4 regions of the Micromonospora sp. NPDC049801 genome follow, and region 2 is predicted to be linked to each of the others. Evidence: riboswitches for the same ligand, from Rfam matches in the RefSeq annotation. Region 2 holds a riboswitch; each other region holds the start of a gene.
What was found. Region 2 has a riboswitch for cyclic di-AMP ahead of AB0I89_RS07215 (transglycosylase family protein). Riboswitches for the same ligand answer to the same signal wherever they lie in the genome.

Region 1 (4,192 bases), on a different contig from region 2:
ACGCCCGTGCCGGTGACCTGGTCTTCTTCTACTCGGGCCTGAGTCATGTCGGGCTGTATCTGGGCAACAACCAGATGGTGCACGCGCCACGCGCCGGTAAACCGGTGCAGGTGTCCAGCATCAACACCATGCCGGTCGCCGGGTTCCGCCGACCTGGCTGATCCCCAGCACGCACGACGACGGCCCCCGGTCACCTCGACCGGGGGCCGTCGTGGTTCCTCAGCGGGGTGCGCCCACCGGGGACGGCAGCAACTGCACGTCGGCGAGGTCGACGTACATGACGCGGTGGCCGAACTGGATCTGCGCGTACCGGTTCTGGCCCCGGATCACCGTCCAGTCGCCGGGCGAGGAGCCGTCGAACGTGCTGGCCCGGTAGTACTCGCCGGGCAGCACCGCGCCGACGGCGTACCGCTGGCCGGCGGCGAGGGTGTACTGCAACGGTGAGATCGCCTGGTACGGCACGCCGGCCGGGTAGGCCGCCTGCTCCGGGTACGCCCGCCCGTAGACGGGGATCGTGGCCCGGCCGGGCTTCGGGGTGACCACCATGCCGACCGTCCAGGTGGCCGTCGGCGCGGACGCGGGGTTGTGGAACCACGCCCGCTGCCCGAGGTACCAGATGGCCGTCCAGTCGCCCTGTCGACCGGCCAGCGCGTACGTCTGGCCGGCGGACGCGCGGGCACCGTGGTCCGACACGTCCATCGTGTTCGGGGTGCCGTCGGGGCGCAGCGCGATGTCGTTGACCAGTGGCGCGTCCGGAGCCGGCGCGGTGCGTAGCACCACCGACGAGGAACCGCGGGGCGCGCACGGTGCCCCCGGGGTGACGCATCCGGTGAACGCCGGCTGGTTTGTCGCGTAGTCGGGGTCGATCCGGACCAGCCCGGTGGCCGGGGTGCCGGTGTCCAGCCGAGGGGCGTGCAGCAGGTCGAAGTAGTGCGTCCAGTCCCAGTACGGCCCCGGGTCCCAGTGCATCCCGCGGACCGTCGCCGCCGTGGTGCCGGGCACGTTGTCGTGGCCGATGATGTGCTGGCGGTCCAGCGGGATGCCCAGCCGCAGCGCGAGGTGCCGCACGAGCTTCGCCGACGTGCGGTACATCGCCTCCGTGTACCAGGTGCCCTGCGCGGCGAAGCCCTCGTGTTCCAGCCCGATCGACTTGGCGTTGACGTACCAGTTGCCGGCGTGCCAGGCGACGTCCTTGGTGCGGACGTGCTGGGCGATGTGCCCGTCCACCGAGCGCAGCGAGTAGTGCCAGCTCACGTAGGTTGGGTCCTGGACGAGTTGCAGGGTGGTCGCCCAACTCGCCTCGGTGTCGTGGATGACGATGTACTCGATCTTCTGCCGGGCGGGCCGGTCGGACAGGTCGTGGTTGCCGTAGTCGCCGTCGCCGAACGCCGCGTAGGGTGCCGGGATCCACTCACAGGACACGGTGCTCGGGCACTCCAACCCGTCCGGGCGGGCGAGTCGCCGCAGCCCCAGTCGGTCCAGCCAGGACCGCTCGGGTCGTACCGCCCGGGCCGGCAGCGTGACCCGCTGGCCGTCGTCGGTCACCCGCGTCTCGCCCGCGCCGATCGTGGTGAAGACCTCGTCGGCGAAGGCCGCCGCGGCATCGGCGCTGTCCGCGCCGGCATAGCGGGCCACCGCGCCGTACCAGGTGCCCGGGTCGGTGCCGACTCCGACCGGGGCGCCGACCTCCCGTTGGTACGCGGCCAGCAGCGCCGCCCCACCCCGGAGGTTCGTCGTCGGGTCGGTGCGCAGCGCCTCGGCGGTGGCGCCGGTGAGCGCGGCGGCGGCGTCCACGGTCTGCAGCGCGGCGCTGGGCGGCGCGTTGCCGGTGGCGGGCGCCGGTGCGAGAGGACGACGGGACTCGTCGCCGCGCGGATCCTCTCCCGGGGCGTCGTGGTGACCGCCCCGGGGCAGGGCGGTCACGTGCCGGGCGTCGGTCAGGTGCATCGGGCCGTAGCCGCCGCTGGTGCTCGGCGTGCCGGCATTGCTGTCCCAGCGGGACTCCAGGTAGGAGACGCCGAGTAGTACGTCGATGGGTACGCCGTACTCGGTCGCCGCGGCGGCGTACTGCTGCTGGCGGTCGGCGGCGGGGGCCGCGGTGGCCGGGCCGGCGGACAGCGGCACGGCCGCCGTGGCGGTGACGAGCGCGACGGCGAGCAGGGTCGGACGTTTCATCGAACCCCCTACATGTGAACTGGTGTCGGTGCCGTCACCTTCGTCCTGCTCGGGAGCCCACGTCAATACCTTTCCATGTTTCGAAACGTACGGAAGGAAATCTTCACGTCCGCTCGATGGCCCGCCGCAATCGGTACGGAGTGTCACGGCCGCACGGGTTGCGGATCGGTAACGGCCGTCTCTACTCTGGTCATTCGTCGGCCCGGTAGCAGGTCTGCCCACCCCGGGCGGTAACGGACCGACACCGCCGAGTCGCTCGCGAGCGAGCCGGGGACCCAGGTTCCTCGGGGTGAATCCGCAGTTCCTGCGGTAGGGCGCCCACTTCCCGCCCGAACCCGTCAGCTAACCCGGTAGGCGGTCAGGAAGAAGGAGTACGGAACCCGGTGGCCCTCCAAGCCCCGCGGCCGTCGTCCGGACGGTCGGCCCCGGCCGACCCGACGTCGACCGTGCCGCGTCCACGCTGGTCCCGCTTCACCACCGCCCTCGCCGCCCTGGTCGGCGTCGCCGTCGTCCTGACCGGTAGCGCCACGGTGGCCCACGCCGACCCGTCCGTCGCCGAGATCGAACGGCAGATCGACGACGACTGGAACAAGCTCGAACCGATCATCGAGCGGCACAACGCCACCCGAGCCGACCTGGCCTTCAAGCGCAAGCAGGCCGACACGCTCGCCGCCCGCATCGCGCCGCTGGAGCGCCAGGTCGACGCCGCGATGGACAAGGTCAGCGCGCTGGCCGTCCGCGCGTACATGGGTGAAAACCTGTCGACCGTCAACACGATGCTCGGCAGCCGGTCGCCCAGTGAGATGGTCGGTCAGCTCGAAATGCTCGACCGCTTCGCCCACAACCAGCAGGAGGACGTCCGCCAGGTCGCCGACCTGCGCAACGAGCTGGCCCGGCAGAAGGCGCCGCTGGACGAGATGGTGGTCCAGCTGACCCGCACCGAGGCCCAGTTGGCGGCGAAGAAGAAGCAGATCAACGAGGAGATCGACCGGCTACAGAAGCTGCGCCTCAAGGTGTACGGCAACGGCGGCGGCGGTTCGCTGCGTCCCGCGCCCTGCCCGGCCAGCTACCCGGGTGGCGGTGCCGGCATCGCGGTCAAGTTCGCCTGCGCCCAGATCGGCAAGCCGTACGTGTGGGGCGCCGAGGGTCCGAACTCGTACGACTGCTCCGGGCTGATGCTGGCCGCCTGGGCGAAGGCCGGTGTGTCGCTGCCGCACAACGCCGCCGCGCAGAGCCGGGTGACCAAGAACGTCAGCAAGGGCGACCTGCGCCCCGGTGACCTGGTCTTCTACTACAGCGACATCCACCACGTCGGGATGTACGTCGGCGACGGCTGGGTGGTGCACGCCTCCCAGGCCGGTGTGCCCGTCAAGATGAAGAAGGTCGACGACGGGCCCATCCACAGCTACGGTCGCCCCGGCTGAGGTGTAAGGAAGGGCCCCCTTCTAACGCCTCAGGTATAGAAGGGGGCCCTTCCTTACATCGCAAGGGCGGATCAGCGCGTCGGCCAGGCACGCCAGTTCTGCCAGGAGCGACTGGGCGTCGGGCCTCGCTGACCCTGGTAACGCGAGCCGTAGACCACCGAGCCGTACGGGTGTTCGGCGGGCGACGAGAGTCGGAAGATGCAGAGCTGACCAATCTTCATGCCCGGCCAGAGGGTGATCGGCAGGTTCGCCACGTTGGACAGCTCCAGCGTGACGTGCCCGGAGAAGCCCGGGTCGATGAACCCGGCGGTTGAGTGGGTGAGCAGGCCGAGGCGGCCCAGCGAGCTCTTCCCCTCCAGTCGGCCGGCGAGCTGGTCGCCGAGCGAGATCACCTCCAGCGTCGAGGCGAGCACGAACTCTCCCGGGTGCAGCACGAACGGCTCGCCGTCGGGCACCTCGACCACCGAGGTCAGGTCGTCCTGCTGCATGGCCGGGTCGATGTGGGTGTAGAGATGGTTGTTGAAGACCCGGAACAGCCGGTCGAGTCGTACGTCGATGCTGGAGGGTTGGACCAGGGTGGGCTCGAACGGCTC
Region 2 (4,192 bases):
CCGCTGGTCGAAGGGCTCTCCATCGACGAGGCGTTCCTCGACGTGGGCGGGCTGCGCCGGCTGGTCGGCACGCCGGCCGACATCGCCCAGCGGCTGCGCCGGGAGGTCCGCGACCGGGTCGGCCTGCCGATCACGGTGGGTGTGGCCCGGACGAAGTTCCTGGCGAAGGTGGCCAGCGCGGTGGCGAAGCCGGACGGGCTGCTGGTTGTCGCCCCCGACGCCGAGACGGCGTTCCTGCATCCACTGCCGGTGGAACGGCTCTGGGGCGTCGGTCCGGTCACCGCCGCGAAGCTGCGGGAACGCCGGATCCGTACCGTCGCGGACGTGGCCCGGCTCGGCGAGGCCGCGCTGGTGTCCCTGCTCGGGGCCGGCGCCGGCCGGCACCTGCACGCTCTCGCCCACAACCGCGACCCCCGGGCGGTGCAGGTGGGCCGCCGGCGGGGCTCGATGGGCGCGCAGCACGCGTTGGGGCGTACCCCACCTGCGCCGGAGGAACTGGACGCCATCCTCGCCGGTCTGGTCGACCGGGTCACCCGACGGATGCGGGCGGCCGGACGGTCCGGACGCACCATGGTGTTGCGACTCCGCTTCGGCGACTACACCCGCGCCACCCGCTCGCACACCGTGCCCAAGGCGACCGCCGACACCACCGCACTGCTCGCCGCCGCCCGGACACTGCTGCGGGCCGCCCTACCGGAGATCGACCGGCGCGGGGTCACCCTGCTCGGCGTCTCGGTCGGCAACCTGGACGACAACCCGGTGCAGCCGGAGCTGCCGTTCCAAGCCAACACCGGGGCCGACCTGGACGCCGCCGTGGACGCGGTCCGCGACCGCTTCGGCTCGACGGCGCTCACCCGGGCGGCGCTGCTCGGCCGCGCTCCCGGTGTCGAGATGCCGCTATTGCCGGACTAGAGCGCCCCGGTTGCTGCGACCGGAGACACATCACAGCAGGTCGGCGGTTTAGCCGGCCGCACACAGGTGAAGTCTTGAGGGGAAAGCCTGACGAGGGGGGCCCATGTCCGACGAGACCAGCAACCGACCGAGCCGTCGTGCCGAACGTCCGGGCGACGTGACCGACCCGCTGCTCTGGCAGCTCGCGGTCGACGTGCTCGAGGCCCACGAGGCCGACGACGAGGGTCGCTGCCGCAACCTCCAGTGCGCCGGCCAGTCCTGGCCGTGTGCGGCGCGTACGACCGCCGAGCAGTCGTTGCGACTGGCCCGCAGCACCCCCGACTCGGTCGAGACGGCCATCGACGGTGGCGGGGGCGGCACCGGCTGGACGGCCGAGGCCGCCGCGCCGGCGCAGCGCTGGGGCTGGAACGGCGACGTGATGGCCCGCCGCGAGGCGAGGTCGGCCGCCTCGGCGGCGTGACCCGTCCCGCGAGGACAGCGCCAGACGAACGAACGCTCGGCCGGTGACCCGGCCGAGCGTTCGTCGGTACGTACGTCAGAGAGCGAGCCGCTGCCCCGGGAAGATCAGGCCCGGGTCCGCGCCGATCAGCTGACGGTTGCGCTCGTACAGGGCCTGCCAGCCGCCGCTGCGGGGGTGCCGCTCGGCGATCTCCGACAGGGTGTCCCCCGGCGCGACCACGTACGTGTCGCCGCCGGCCGCCGGGGCGGTCCGCTCGTGACCACGGGTAGCCGGCTGGTCGCCGCGTGCCGGCCGCTCCTTGCCGGAGGTGGACGTCGACGACTTGGAGGTCGACTTCGTCGGGGACTTCGCGGTGGACTTCGTCGGGGACTTCGCGGTGGACTTCGTCGAGGTACCGCCCGACGAGCCGCCCTTGCGGCCGCAGGTCGGCCACGCGCCGATGCCCTGCCCGTCGAGCACCTTCTCGGCGATCGCGATCTGCTCGCCACGGCTGGCCAGATCGGCGCGGGCGGCGTACTTCGTGCCGCCGTAGCCGGCCCAGGTGCCCTGGGAGAACTGCAGCCCGCCGTAGTAGCCGTTCCCGGTATTGATCTTCCAGTTGCCGCCGGACTCGCACTGGGCGATCGCGTCCCAGTTGACACCGGCCTGGGCCGGGGCCGCCGGGCCGAAGAGGGCGACGGCGCCGGTGACCGCGCCGACCGCCAGGGTACCGACGGCGACGCGGCGGGTGGTGACCCGTCGATGACGGGGGGTGTACGCAGACGTCATGGATCATTCCTCCACGCCGGCGAGGTGAGCTGTCGGGTTCGGGCCGAGGAGCCCGGCCGCGCGCTGGCGGCTTCACCCCGAGGTGACATGCACCGAGGAACGTTGGGTCCCCCGCTCCTGCCCGGGTTCTGTTTCCGACGACCGGGGGCAGGATTTGGCGTTGCCGGTCGCGGCGTCCACGGTGGTGGACCCGACCGACGGTAGGCACGGTGGGTGACGGTCGCCCACCGCTTGTGAAGTTGTTCACCGGCTCACGCGGGGCGCTGCGGCCAGCGGTTGCGGAGGACGTCCACCTGTGCAGCGGCCATCATGGACCGTTTCCGATCAGGGCCTGCCGTCCCGGTGAATTGACGTTCGGACAGGAAACCGTAGACGGGCGGTAGCGATGCTCTGGAGCACACCGGGTCCGTCCCGGAAACGACACCCCAGGAGGAGATCATGCCGCTCCAGCAGAGTCGCAACGGCCGTCGCCGCGCCGCAGCCGTCCTCGTAGCCCTACTGGCCGGCGCTGGCCTGACGCTGTCCGCGCCGACCGCCGCACAGGCGTCCAGCCCGTGCACCAGCCTGACCTTCTACCGGGTCGGCGGCTACCCGGGCGGCGCGGACATGCACGTGCCCACCGTCGGCTGGCAGACCGGAAACAAAAGCTGCTACCTCACCTACGGCCACTCGGGCTCCGCGGTGCTGGTGCTCCAGGAGGCGCTGAACAACTGCTACGCGCGGTCGCTCAGCCTGGACGGGAACTACGGTCCGAAGACCCGGGACGCCGTCCGGTACGCCCAGCACAAGATCAATGAGGACATCGTGTACGCGAACATCGCCGAGGACGGCGAGTACGGCCCGCAGACACGTGCGTACATGGGCTTCGCGATCTTCGGGGTCAACGGCGGCCCGGTCATTCCCAACGTCTGCTACTACCCGGGCTGACCGCCGTACAGCGCCGGCCGGAGCCCTCGCGGACTCCGGCCGGCGCCGTGGCGGCCCCTCCCCCGGTGCGGCGTCGCCGGCTCCCCCCCTGCGCGGCGACGCTCATGGATCAGCAGACCCGGACCGCCTCGATCCGCTGATTCCAGTTCCCCCCGATCGCGGCCGAGTCGTACGCCAGGTTCGCCCGGTAGCCATAGGCGTGCTGGTAGCCGAGCAGGCCGGTGGCGTTGGCGTTGTCCCAGAAGGTGGAGACGGTGCCGGACGGCCGGTTGTTGATGATCGATTGGGCCCGGTTGCGGAAGTACGAGGGCAGCGGGACGTCGTTGCATCCGTTGTACGGACCGTCGAGCAGGAAGATGTCGCCGCTGAAGTTGGCCCCGGCGTACAGGCAGAGCAGACCCGACGGGCAGGCGTAGTTGGCCTGGGCCGGACTCGGGGCGACGCCGAGCGTGGCGCCCACGGCGATCGTACCGAGCAGCGCGGACGTGAGCCTTCGCAGAGCACTTCGCACGATGGTGACCTCCGGTGTCGTCACGACCGGAACCGGCCGCGAGTCGAGTTGCCGACATCACGTTGATCGATGTCCTTGTAGCAACGATGATCTGCGCGGAAGGTCGACGAATTCCTGCCGGAACCTCAATCCGGCTGTCCCGGGGGTGCCGGTGGGGCGACCGGCGGTGCAGCGAGCGGCGGTTCATGGAGATTCGGGTCCTCGGGCCGGTCGAGGTCTGGGCGGACGGCCGTCCGGTCGATGCCGGAGCGGCCCGCCAGCGCGCCGTCCTGGCCGCACTGGCGGTCGACGTGGGCCGACCGGTGAACCTGGACGCTCTGGTGGACCGGGTCTGGGGCGACGCGTCGCCGCCCCGGGTTCGCCACAACCTGCACGTCTACCTCGCCCGGCTCCGCCGGGTGCTGGCCGACGCGGGCGCGCCGGACGTGTTGGCGCGACGGTCGGGTGGTTACCTGCTGGACCTGCCACCGGAGACAGTGGACGGCCCGCACTTCGACGCGCTGCGGCAGCGTGCCGACGGGCTGCCCGACGGGGACCCCGAACGGGTGGAACTGCTGCGCAGGGCGCTTGAGCTGTGGCGTGGCGAGCCGCTGGCGGGGCTGCCGGGCGAGTGG
Region 3 (4,192 bases), on a different contig from region 2:
GCGGACGTGCTGGTCAGCGAGCCCGACGAGATCGTCACCGTGGCCCGCCAGTGGCCCGCCACCACGGTTCGCAACCACACCCGGCTGCGCGCCGAGCCGGACGGTCTGGTCCGCATCGACGTCGACATCACCCTGCGCGCGCCGACACCCCTGTTCCGGTACGCCTTCGGTCAGGCCCGCGCCGCCCACCTCGCCCTGGCCGCGCGCCTCGGCGCGGCCCTCGACGACCCCGCGCCGTGAGCCCTCGGTCCCGCGCCCACTACTTCCTTATTGGTGCGTGACGTGGCGTCACGGGGCGCGCAGGGCGATCCCGCGTCGTGCCGCCGGCGGGTCGGCGTCCCCAGGGCTTGTACGTCGACAGGACCGTCGCGATGATCATGAGGCTGGTCGACACCGCGGGCGCGATCACCAGGTCGGCGCGGTCCCGCGTCGGTAGCGCGGCGCCCAGCGCGGCGGCGTGCCGCAGGTTCGGCGTGAGCAGGAACAGCACCAGCCCGACCATCACTGTGGTGATCACGAGCTTGATCACCACCCAGCGGTAGCGCAGCAGGCCCCAGGGGGTGAGCAGCGCGCTGGCGACACCGACGAGCCACACGAGCACGCTCAGCGGCGCGAAGAGCACGGTGCCGACGAGCCCGGCGACCGGGTAGACCACGGCCGGGTCGGCGCCGCGCTGTGCCGCGATGCCGAGGGTGAGTAGCACCAGGTCGGCCCCGAGCCAGCCGAGGGAGGTGACCAGGTGCAGGGTGAGCAGGGCCTTGCGCGTGCGGGGCGCGATTCGCGGCATACCCGAATGCTCCCGGCCCGACCCCGCGTGGTCGTCCGACCAGCGACGACGTCCGGGGTACGCCCGCTGACGTACCCCGGACGGCGTCGGTGGTCAGTACACCGACAGGTGCACGTGGTTGGTGTGGTCGCTGGAGGGGTCGCCGTTCCCCCCGCTGTACGACTTCCAGCCGCTGCTGGGTAGCCAGATCTGCTTGAACCAGATCACGTAGAGCACCGCGAGCCGGTCGGCGTTGCGGATGAAGTACGCGGCCAGGTTGTTGCCGTACGTCTTGTCGCCGCCGGTGGCGATGCCGCCGAAGCCACCCTTCTGCGCGGCGAAGTCGCAGGCCCGGCCCTTGGGGTGCTCGCCCGAGCCGCCGTTGCGGTGACAGGAGACGTACCGGGTGAAGCCGGCGGCCTTGGCCTGGTTGAGCGCGTGCAGGGTGCGGGGGGTGATGCAGCCGCTGGCCGGGGTGGGGTCGTTGATGCTGCACGACTCGGATGGCCAGGAGCCGTCGGAGTTGCGCGGTGCGGGCTGGGCGTTGGCGGTGGAGGTGCCACGGTTGGAGCCGGTGTCGGTGTCGGCGGCGGCGCTGGCGCGTGCCTTGTCGTTGGCGACCGTCAGGGCCCGCTCGGCCTGCTCCTTGCGCTTGGCCATCACCTCGACCTGCTTACGCTGCTCCCGGATCTCGCCGTCGAGGGCGACGCGGGTGCGGTTCGCCTCGTCCCGGGTGGCGTGCAGGTCGCGCAGCACCCGGTCCTCGTTGGCGGCCACCACGTCGAGGGCGGCCGCCCGGTCCATGAAGCCCTCGGGGGTGTTGCTGTTGAGCAGGGCCGAGACGGTGCTGAGTCGGCCGGTGCGGTACGCGACGCCGGCGATCTCGCCGACCTTGCCGTTGCGTACGGTCATCTCGGCCTCGGTGTCCTTCAGCTTGACCGCGAGCTGCTGTTGCCGCTGGATGGAGGTGTCCAGCGCGCGCTTCGCGTCCAGGTAGCCCTTGCTGGCCGCCTCGAGCTGGGCCCGTAGCGCCGGGGTGCCGCCCTCCTCGTCGCCGTCGGGCGCGGCGGCGGCCCGCAGGCCGGCGGGGGGAGCGGCGGTGGCGGCGCCGACCGGAAGCGCGACGCCGAGGGTGACCATCATGACGATCAGTGCCGCAAGCCGGGCGGCGGGTGGTCGTGCTGGTGCCACTACGCATGTCCTTCCGTCAGCCGCCGACCGGGTTAGCTGACGGGTTCGGGACGGAAGATCCCTACCGCTGACGCGGATGCACCCCAGGAACATGGTTCCCCGGTTCGCCCTGCCGGGCGATTAGGCGACGGCCGCCACCGGCGCCGGGAGGCGCCGCCGGGTGGTGGCCGGGACAGAGCCTACCGGTGCTGGTGGGGTCTGTGCAGCCGATGTGACGGAAGGTGCCGGCACCATCGCGAAGGATGACGGTCACCACTCGACGGAACCGCAGGCGCCCGGGGCGGCACCGGGTTCGGTCTGCAGCGTGGCGTGCTCGATGCGGAAGTCGTCCCGCAGGGCGGTACGCGCCGCGGTGAGCACCGCGCCGACCTCCGCGCCGGGCGCCATGGTCAGGTGCGCGGAGGCCACCTCCATGCCCGAGGTGAGCGTCCAGACGTGCAGGTCGTGCACCTCGACCACGCCGGGCACCGCGGCCAGACGGTCGTGCACGGCGGTGACCTGGAGGTGTTCCGGGGCGGCCTGCACGAGGATGCGTACGGCGGCCCGCCCCAGCCGCCAGGTGCGCGGCAGGATGAACACGCCGATCGCAACCGCGACCAGCGGATCGGCCCACCACCAGTCGGTGACGGCGATGAGCAGCGCAGCGCCGATCACGCCGAGCGAGCCGAGCAGGTCGCCCAGCACCTCCAGGTAGGCGCCCTGGAGGTTGATGCTCTCCCGGGCGCCGGCGCGCAGCAGCCCGAAGGCGACCACGTTCGCGAGCAGGCCGAGGATGGCCACCGTGAGCATCGGACCGCTGAGCACCCGGTGCGGGTCGCCGAACCGGCCGATCGCCTCGATCACCACGTAGACCGCCACGCCGGAGAGCAGGACGGCGTTGGCCAGCGCGGCGAGAACTTCGAGGCGGTAGAGCCCGAAGGTGCGTTGCGGGTCGCCGGTGGCCCGCCGCGTGGCGGTGATCGCGGCGAGCGCCATCCCGATGCCGAGTACGTCGGTGAACATGTGCCCGGCGTCGGAGAGCAGCGCCAGCGAGCCGGTGTGGAAGGCGGTCACCGCCTCGACCACCATCAGGGCAGCGAGCAGTCCGAAGGCCGCCCAGAGCCGTCCGCGATGCTGGTGGGCGGCGTTGGCGACCGACCCGTGGTGGTGGTCATGTCCTGCTCCCACGAGACCCACCCTCCGACGTCGCCCGGGACCCGGTCAAATGTATGCTCACATCGCTATGTGTGCAAGTGTAGGGCGAGGGCCGGCCCCTGGGCGCGCCAACCCGACGGTCAGCCGGTCGGGTCGACGGTGGTGAGCCGCTGGGTTGCCCGGGAGAGCGCCACGTAGAGCGTGCGTACACCCGAGCCCGGATCGGCCCGGATCTCGCTGGGGGCGACCAGCACGACCCCGTCGTACTCCATGCCCTTGGCCTCCAGGCTGGTCACCACCTGCAAGCGCGTCGCGCCGAGCGCGTCGAGCCAGCCGGCGACCTCGTCGCGGCGGGTGACCGGCGTGATCACCCCGACCGTGCCGTCGACCTCGCCCAGCAGGCCGGTGGCCGCCTGTACGGCCGCGGCCTGGAGCCCGGCGGGCGGCACCACCAGCTCGACCGGGTCGACGCCGGTGGAGCGGACGGCCCTCGGCAGGGGCAGGTCCGGATAGAGCCGGCGGATCTCCGCCGCCGCCACCGCGAAGATCTCCGCCGAGTTGCGGTAGTTGGTGGTGAGCGTGAACTCGTGCCGTTTGCGCCGGCCCAGCGCCTGGTCGCGGGAGCGGGTCAGCTCCTCGGGGTCACCGGTCCAGGCGGTCTGCGCCGGGTCGCCCACCACCGTCCACGAGGCCAACCGCCCACGCCGACCGATCATCCGCCACTGCATCGGCGAGACGTCCTGCGCCTCGTCGACGACCACGTGCGCGTACTCCCGGTAGTCCTCCGGCCGCTCCCGGGCCGCCGCGCGGGCGGCCCGCTGCCGGTCGGCCGCGGTGCTCAGCTCACGAACGCCGCCCGCGAGCTGGAACGGGTCGCGCCGGGCCCGCGCCGGTTTCACCGGCTTGCCGAGCAGCGCGTCCAGCTCGTCGAGCAGCGCCACGTCCGCGATGGTCAGGCCCGCACTGTCCAGACTCTGGTACGCCGTGCCGAGCAGCCGGATCTCCGCGCCGGAGAGGATCCCGCCGGCGTACCGGCGCAGCCGATCCGGTCGAGCCAGCCAGCCCAGCACGTGCCGGGGGTGCAGGCGCGGCCACCAGGCC
Region 4 (4,192 bases), on a different contig from region 2:
CGGCGAGGGACGAGCCGCAGAGCTTGGCGCTGACGCCTCCGCGCGGTCGGTCGAGCCGCAGCCCGCCCGGCACGGTGGTTCGGACGCGTTGCCCCGCCCATTGGCGGGCGTGACCTCGGCGCGCACGGGCTCGCAGCGGCCCCTCCGCGCCGCCGGCTCGGCCAGCCGGGCCCCCCGCGCCCCGCCGGCCTAGCGGGGTCAGTCACCGGGGCGGCACGCCGTCCCGCGAGCGCCGGAGTGTGGCGCGCCGAGATCTCCATCACCGGCGACGCCGCCAGACCGAACGCCAGTCACCACACCTGACGACACACCGCCCGCACCCGCCCGTGCGGCATCCCATCGCTTACGTGCTCATGCCGAGGTGTCGATCATGGAAACCGTCGTCTTCTACCAGTTCCTGACCGAGGTGCCCCAGGCCGCCGCCATCTGGTCGGCCCTGTTCCTGCTGGCGCTGACGGTCCTCGCCGTCCTGGTGGCCCGACCGGAGCGGGACTCGCCCGCGGCCGACCCCACGCCGCCGACACCCACCGCCCGCGAGATGGCCGTCGCCGAGATGGCCGACCTGCGCCGGTACGCCGAGGAGGTGGCCGTGGCCGCCGCCCGGGCCGCGCGGACCGCCCGACGGCGGCGCGCTGACTGGCTGGTCGCTCAGGACGAGGCGCAGCGGGCCTGGACCGCGTACGACGAGGCGGACACGGCCGCCCGTCGGGTCGCCGGTGCCGGGGCGTTGCCGACACCGCGTACCCCGCACACCCCCGCCGAGTACGCGGCGAGGGAGCGCTATCTGCACCGTGCCGCCATGGCGGCGCACTGGCGGGGGGAGTTGACCATGGCTCAGCTCGGCGACGTGTTCGGGCACCGGCGCGGCTGGGACCCCCGCCGGCACCCGGTCGAGCAGGAGACGCTGCTCATCCGGGCGATCCGTGACGCGAGGCTGGCCGAGCACCGGACGGCCGCCGAGCGGGAGCGGTCGTCCTGGCGGGACGCCGAGGTGGCCGCCGAGTCGGCGCGCGTCCTCGCCGAGGAGGCGTACGTGGCGGCGGTCCGGTCGCGGCCGAGCCCGGCGTTCTCCCGGCGCACCGCGACGCGGCCGTCGCGTACGGCCCTCGTGGCACGCTGGCGTCCGGCCCGGGCCGGTTGAGCCCGATCCGTTATGTGAGGCGGGTCACCGGCAGCGGAAATCGGGCGGCGGGCATCATCGGCGGCCATTGCGCCCGCGATTGTGGCCGCGTTGTCGGCCACCTGTCCGGTTGTCGCCCACAGGTGCCGGCGGAACCCGTTGTCCCATCGAGTCACGTCAGCGGCAGAACGCGCAGAAATTGCTGGGCCAATCGATGTTTACGCAGGTGGGCGCGGCTTGGCAGAGTGCGTACCGGCCAGTACTGTCGTCCCGTCCGGTGCGGTTACCGATCGCAGGAGGCGACGCCGCGCCGACCCGCTCAATCGTGATCAACGAACCGGGGACCCACAGTAAGTCCGGGGTGAATCCGCGAGCCACGGCCCGCGGTAGGGCGATCTTCCCGCCCGAATCCGTCAGCTAACCCGGTAGGCGGTGACGGAAGGAGTTCCATCCTCGTGCAGCACCCCTCGACCCCCTTGTTGTTCCGCCGCCTCCACGGCGACGCGGTGTCCCCGCTCATCCGCCTCGTGACGGTGAGCTGACCCCCCGGGTCACCGCACTTCCCGCCCGGCCGCGCCGGGCGTTCCCCTGAGCGGCTCATCATCCGCGGGCCACCGCCCGCGCGCTGACGCCTGCCCGGATGCCGGTCGAGCCCCGGTGTGCCGCTCTCCCTGTGAACCGTGGAGGACCTCGTGAAGCACACCCTGAAGCGCCAGCTCCGTCGCCTCGCGACCGAGCGCCCGTACCAAATCGTCGCCGCCTCCGCCGCGGCCCTCGCGATCGCCACCACCGCCGGCGCCCTGGTCGCCGGCGCCGACGACGCCCCGGCCGGCTCGCGTACCCCGACCACGGTCGCCGAGATGCGCAGTGACACCGTCGCCTCCCGTGGCGAACTCCGGTCCGCGGCCCCGTCGGCGAGCGTCGCACCGAGCACCGCCGCCCCGGCCACCACCGCCGCGTCCCCCGCCGCGAAGGCCACGAGCAACCCGGACGTCACCCGGAAGCCGACGCCGCCGAAGCCGCCCGCGACGAAGGTGCTCGACTACGACTACGAGGCGCAGAACACCTACTACAACTGCGGCCCGGCGGCCACCCGCAACGCGCTCAGCGCCAGCGGGATCGACCGCACCCAGGAGGAGCTCGGCGCCGAACTGGGCACCACCGAGATGGGCACCAACTCGGCCGAGGACACCACCCGGGTGCTCAACGCCGAGGTGAAGGGCTCCCCGTACCGCACCCGCATGTTCGCGGGCACGCCCAGCCCGGCCCAGATGGACCGTCTTCAGGCCGACGTCGTCAAGGCCATCACCGATGGCCGGGGCGTGGTGGCGAACGTCGTCGGCGACGCCATCGACACCGAGGGCGGCTATCACTCCTACGGCGGTGGGCACTACATCGCCGTCGTCGGCTACAAGGACAACGGCCGTACGGTGCGGATCGCCGACTCGGCGAACGCCGCCGACCCGGCCTACTGGATCACCACGATCGACCTGGCGAACTGGATCGCCACCCGGGGTTACTCCGCCTGACCAACGCGCGACACCCCACGACGCCGCGGGCGCCGTCTCCCACGAGGGGCCGGCGCCCGCGGCGTCCCCGTGTCGGGCGCGACGCCGGTGAACGGCTCTCGTACCGGGCCGCGAACCGTGGGAGACTGCGGCCGTGGTGGATGAATCGGGTGGTCAAGCTGGCCGGGAGCCGATCCTGTTGCTGCTGCACGGCATGGGGGCGACGAGTGACGTGTGGCTGCCCTGGGCGCCACTTCTGGAGCAGCACTGGCCCGGCCGGTGGCTGGCGCCCGATCTCGCCGGTCACGGTTGGTCGGCGCCGCTGTCGTCGTACTCCTTCGAGGGTTTCGCCCAGCGGGTCGCGCAGGGCCTGGCCTCCGACGACCGCATCGTGGTGCTCGGGCACTCGCTCGGTGGCGTGGTCGGCCTGGCGCTGGCGGCCCGCGCCGCCGGTCTGCCGGTGGACGCGGTGGTGGGCTTGGGCATCAAGGCCGTCTGGGCGCCGGCCGAGCTGGCCCGTGCCGCGGACCTCGCCGCCCGCCCGGTGGGCTGGTTCACCAGCCGTACCGAGGCCGCCCGCCGGTACCTGCGGGTCGCCGGCCTCACCGGTCTGGTCCTCCCGGACCACCCGATGGTCGACGCCGGTCTGCGTCAGGTCGACGGCCGGTGGCGGCTCGCGATGGACAACGCCGCGTTCGCCGTCGGCGCGCCCGACCTGGCGGCGCTGCTCGCGGCGACCGACGTGCCGGTGGTGCTGGCCCGCGGGGAGCACGACCCGATGGTCACGGACGCGCAGCTCAAGGAGTACGGCGTACCGGTCGCCACGCTGTCCGGTCTCGGGCACAACGCGCACCTGGAGGATCCGGCGGCCGTGCTGGCGTTGCTGGAGCCGTACCGCTGACCGGTCAGGCGGCTGCGGGCGCGGGTAGTTCCCGGGCCGAGGTCAGCTCGCGGCGGGCGGCGGTCAGGAAACCCTCGGCGTACGACTCGGCCGGGAAGTCGCCCAGGTAGCGGCGGCGGGTGACCCAGCGGGCATCGGCCAGCGGGTCGGTGTCCAGCAGGGCCGTGAGCACGGCGTCCACGTTGGACATGTCGCGCCGCAGCACGTAGCCCGAGCCGGCCAGTGGAAAGCGCTCGGTGAACCGGTCGCCCTCGTCACCCATGTCGGTGACGGCATACGGCTTGCCGGAGTAGAGGTAGTCGGAGATCACCCCGGAGACGTCGGAGACCAGCGCGTCCGAGCGGTTGACGCACTCGGTCAGGCTCAGCTCCCGGGCGGCCGCGCCGAACACGTGCTGCCGGCCGGTGCGGGCGCGGTCGACGGCCAGCAGTTCGGTGAGCCGGCCCAACTGGCGTGCCGACGCCGGGTTCTGCGCCGTGTACGGATGCGCCCGCAGGATCACCGTCGCGCCACGCCCCAGCAGCCGCCGCAGCAGCTCCTCGGCCACCGGCAGCGAGCAGTAGTCGGCGTCGGCGTGGTGCCCGGTCCAGGTCGGGGTGTAGAGCACCGTCGGGTGCGCGAGGCCCCGCGCCGGCTCCTGGCGCACCTCGATCGACTCGACCT

Region 1: another riboswitch for cyclic di-AMP. It lies ahead of AB0I89_RS21605 (NlpC/P60 family protein); the one in region 2 lies ahead of AB0I89_RS07215 (transglycosylase family protein).
Region 3: another riboswitch for cyclic di-AMP. It lies ahead of AB0I89_RS27060 (hypothetical protein); the one in region 2 lies ahead of AB0I89_RS07215 (transglycosylase family protein).
Region 4: another riboswitch for cyclic di-AMP. It lies ahead of AB0I89_RS04635 (C39 family peptidase); the one in region 2 lies ahead of AB0I89_RS07215 (transglycosylase family protein).

What each region holds. Positions count from the first base shown of each region.
Region 1 is NZ_JBFAMS010000012.1:84,505-88,696, forward strand. It holds gene AB0I89_RS21595 (NlpC/P60 family protein) at 1-161, shown strand, start outside; gene AB0I89_RS21600 (peptidoglycan recognition family protein) at 220-2,175, opposite strand; cyclic di-AMP (ydaO/yuaA leader) riboswitch at 2,411-2,546, shown strand; gene AB0I89_RS21605 (NlpC/P60 family protein) at 2,559-3,599, shown strand; gene dcd (dCTP deaminase) at 3,671-4,192, opposite strand, start outside.
Region 2 is NZ_JBFAMS010000003.1:314,610-318,801, reverse strand. It holds gene dinB (DNA polymerase IV) at 1-912, shown strand, start outside; gene AB0I89_RS07220 (hypothetical protein) at 1,016-1,372, shown strand; gene AB0I89_RS07215 (transglycosylase family protein) at 1,448-2,140, opposite strand; cyclic di-AMP (ydaO/yuaA leader) riboswitch at 2,140-2,310, opposite strand; gene AB0I89_RS07210 (peptidoglycan-binding domain-containing protein) at 2,579-3,067, shown strand; gene AB0I89_RS07205 (peptidase inhibitor family I36 protein) at 3,177-3,578, opposite strand; gene AB0I89_RS07200 (BTAD domain-containing putative transcriptional regulator) at 3,764-4,192, shown strand, end outside.
Region 3 is NZ_JBFAMS010000017.1:62,614-66,805, forward strand. It holds gene AB0I89_RS27050 (SRPBCC family protein) at 1-240, shown strand, start outside; gene AB0I89_RS27055 (hypothetical protein) at 260-787, opposite strand; gene AB0I89_RS27060 (hypothetical protein) at 881-1,909, opposite strand; cyclic di-AMP (ydaO/yuaA leader) riboswitch at 1,963-2,094, opposite strand; gene AB0I89_RS27065 (cation diffusion facilitator family transporter) at 2,207-3,124, opposite strand; gene AB0I89_RS27070 (AAA family ATPase) at 3,232-4,192, opposite strand, start outside.
Region 4 is NZ_JBFAMS010000002.1:262,842-267,033, reverse strand. It holds gene AB0I89_RS04645 (hypothetical protein) at 1-193, shown strand, start outside; gene AB0I89_RS04640 (hypothetical protein) at 371-1,141, shown strand; cyclic di-AMP (ydaO/yuaA leader) riboswitch at 1,427-1,567, shown strand; gene AB0I89_RS04635 (C39 family peptidase) at 1,801-2,649, shown strand; gene AB0I89_RS04630 (alpha/beta hydrolase) at 2,783-3,529, shown strand; gene AB0I89_RS04625 (CDP-glycerol glycerophosphotransferase family protein) at 3,534-4,192, opposite strand, start outside.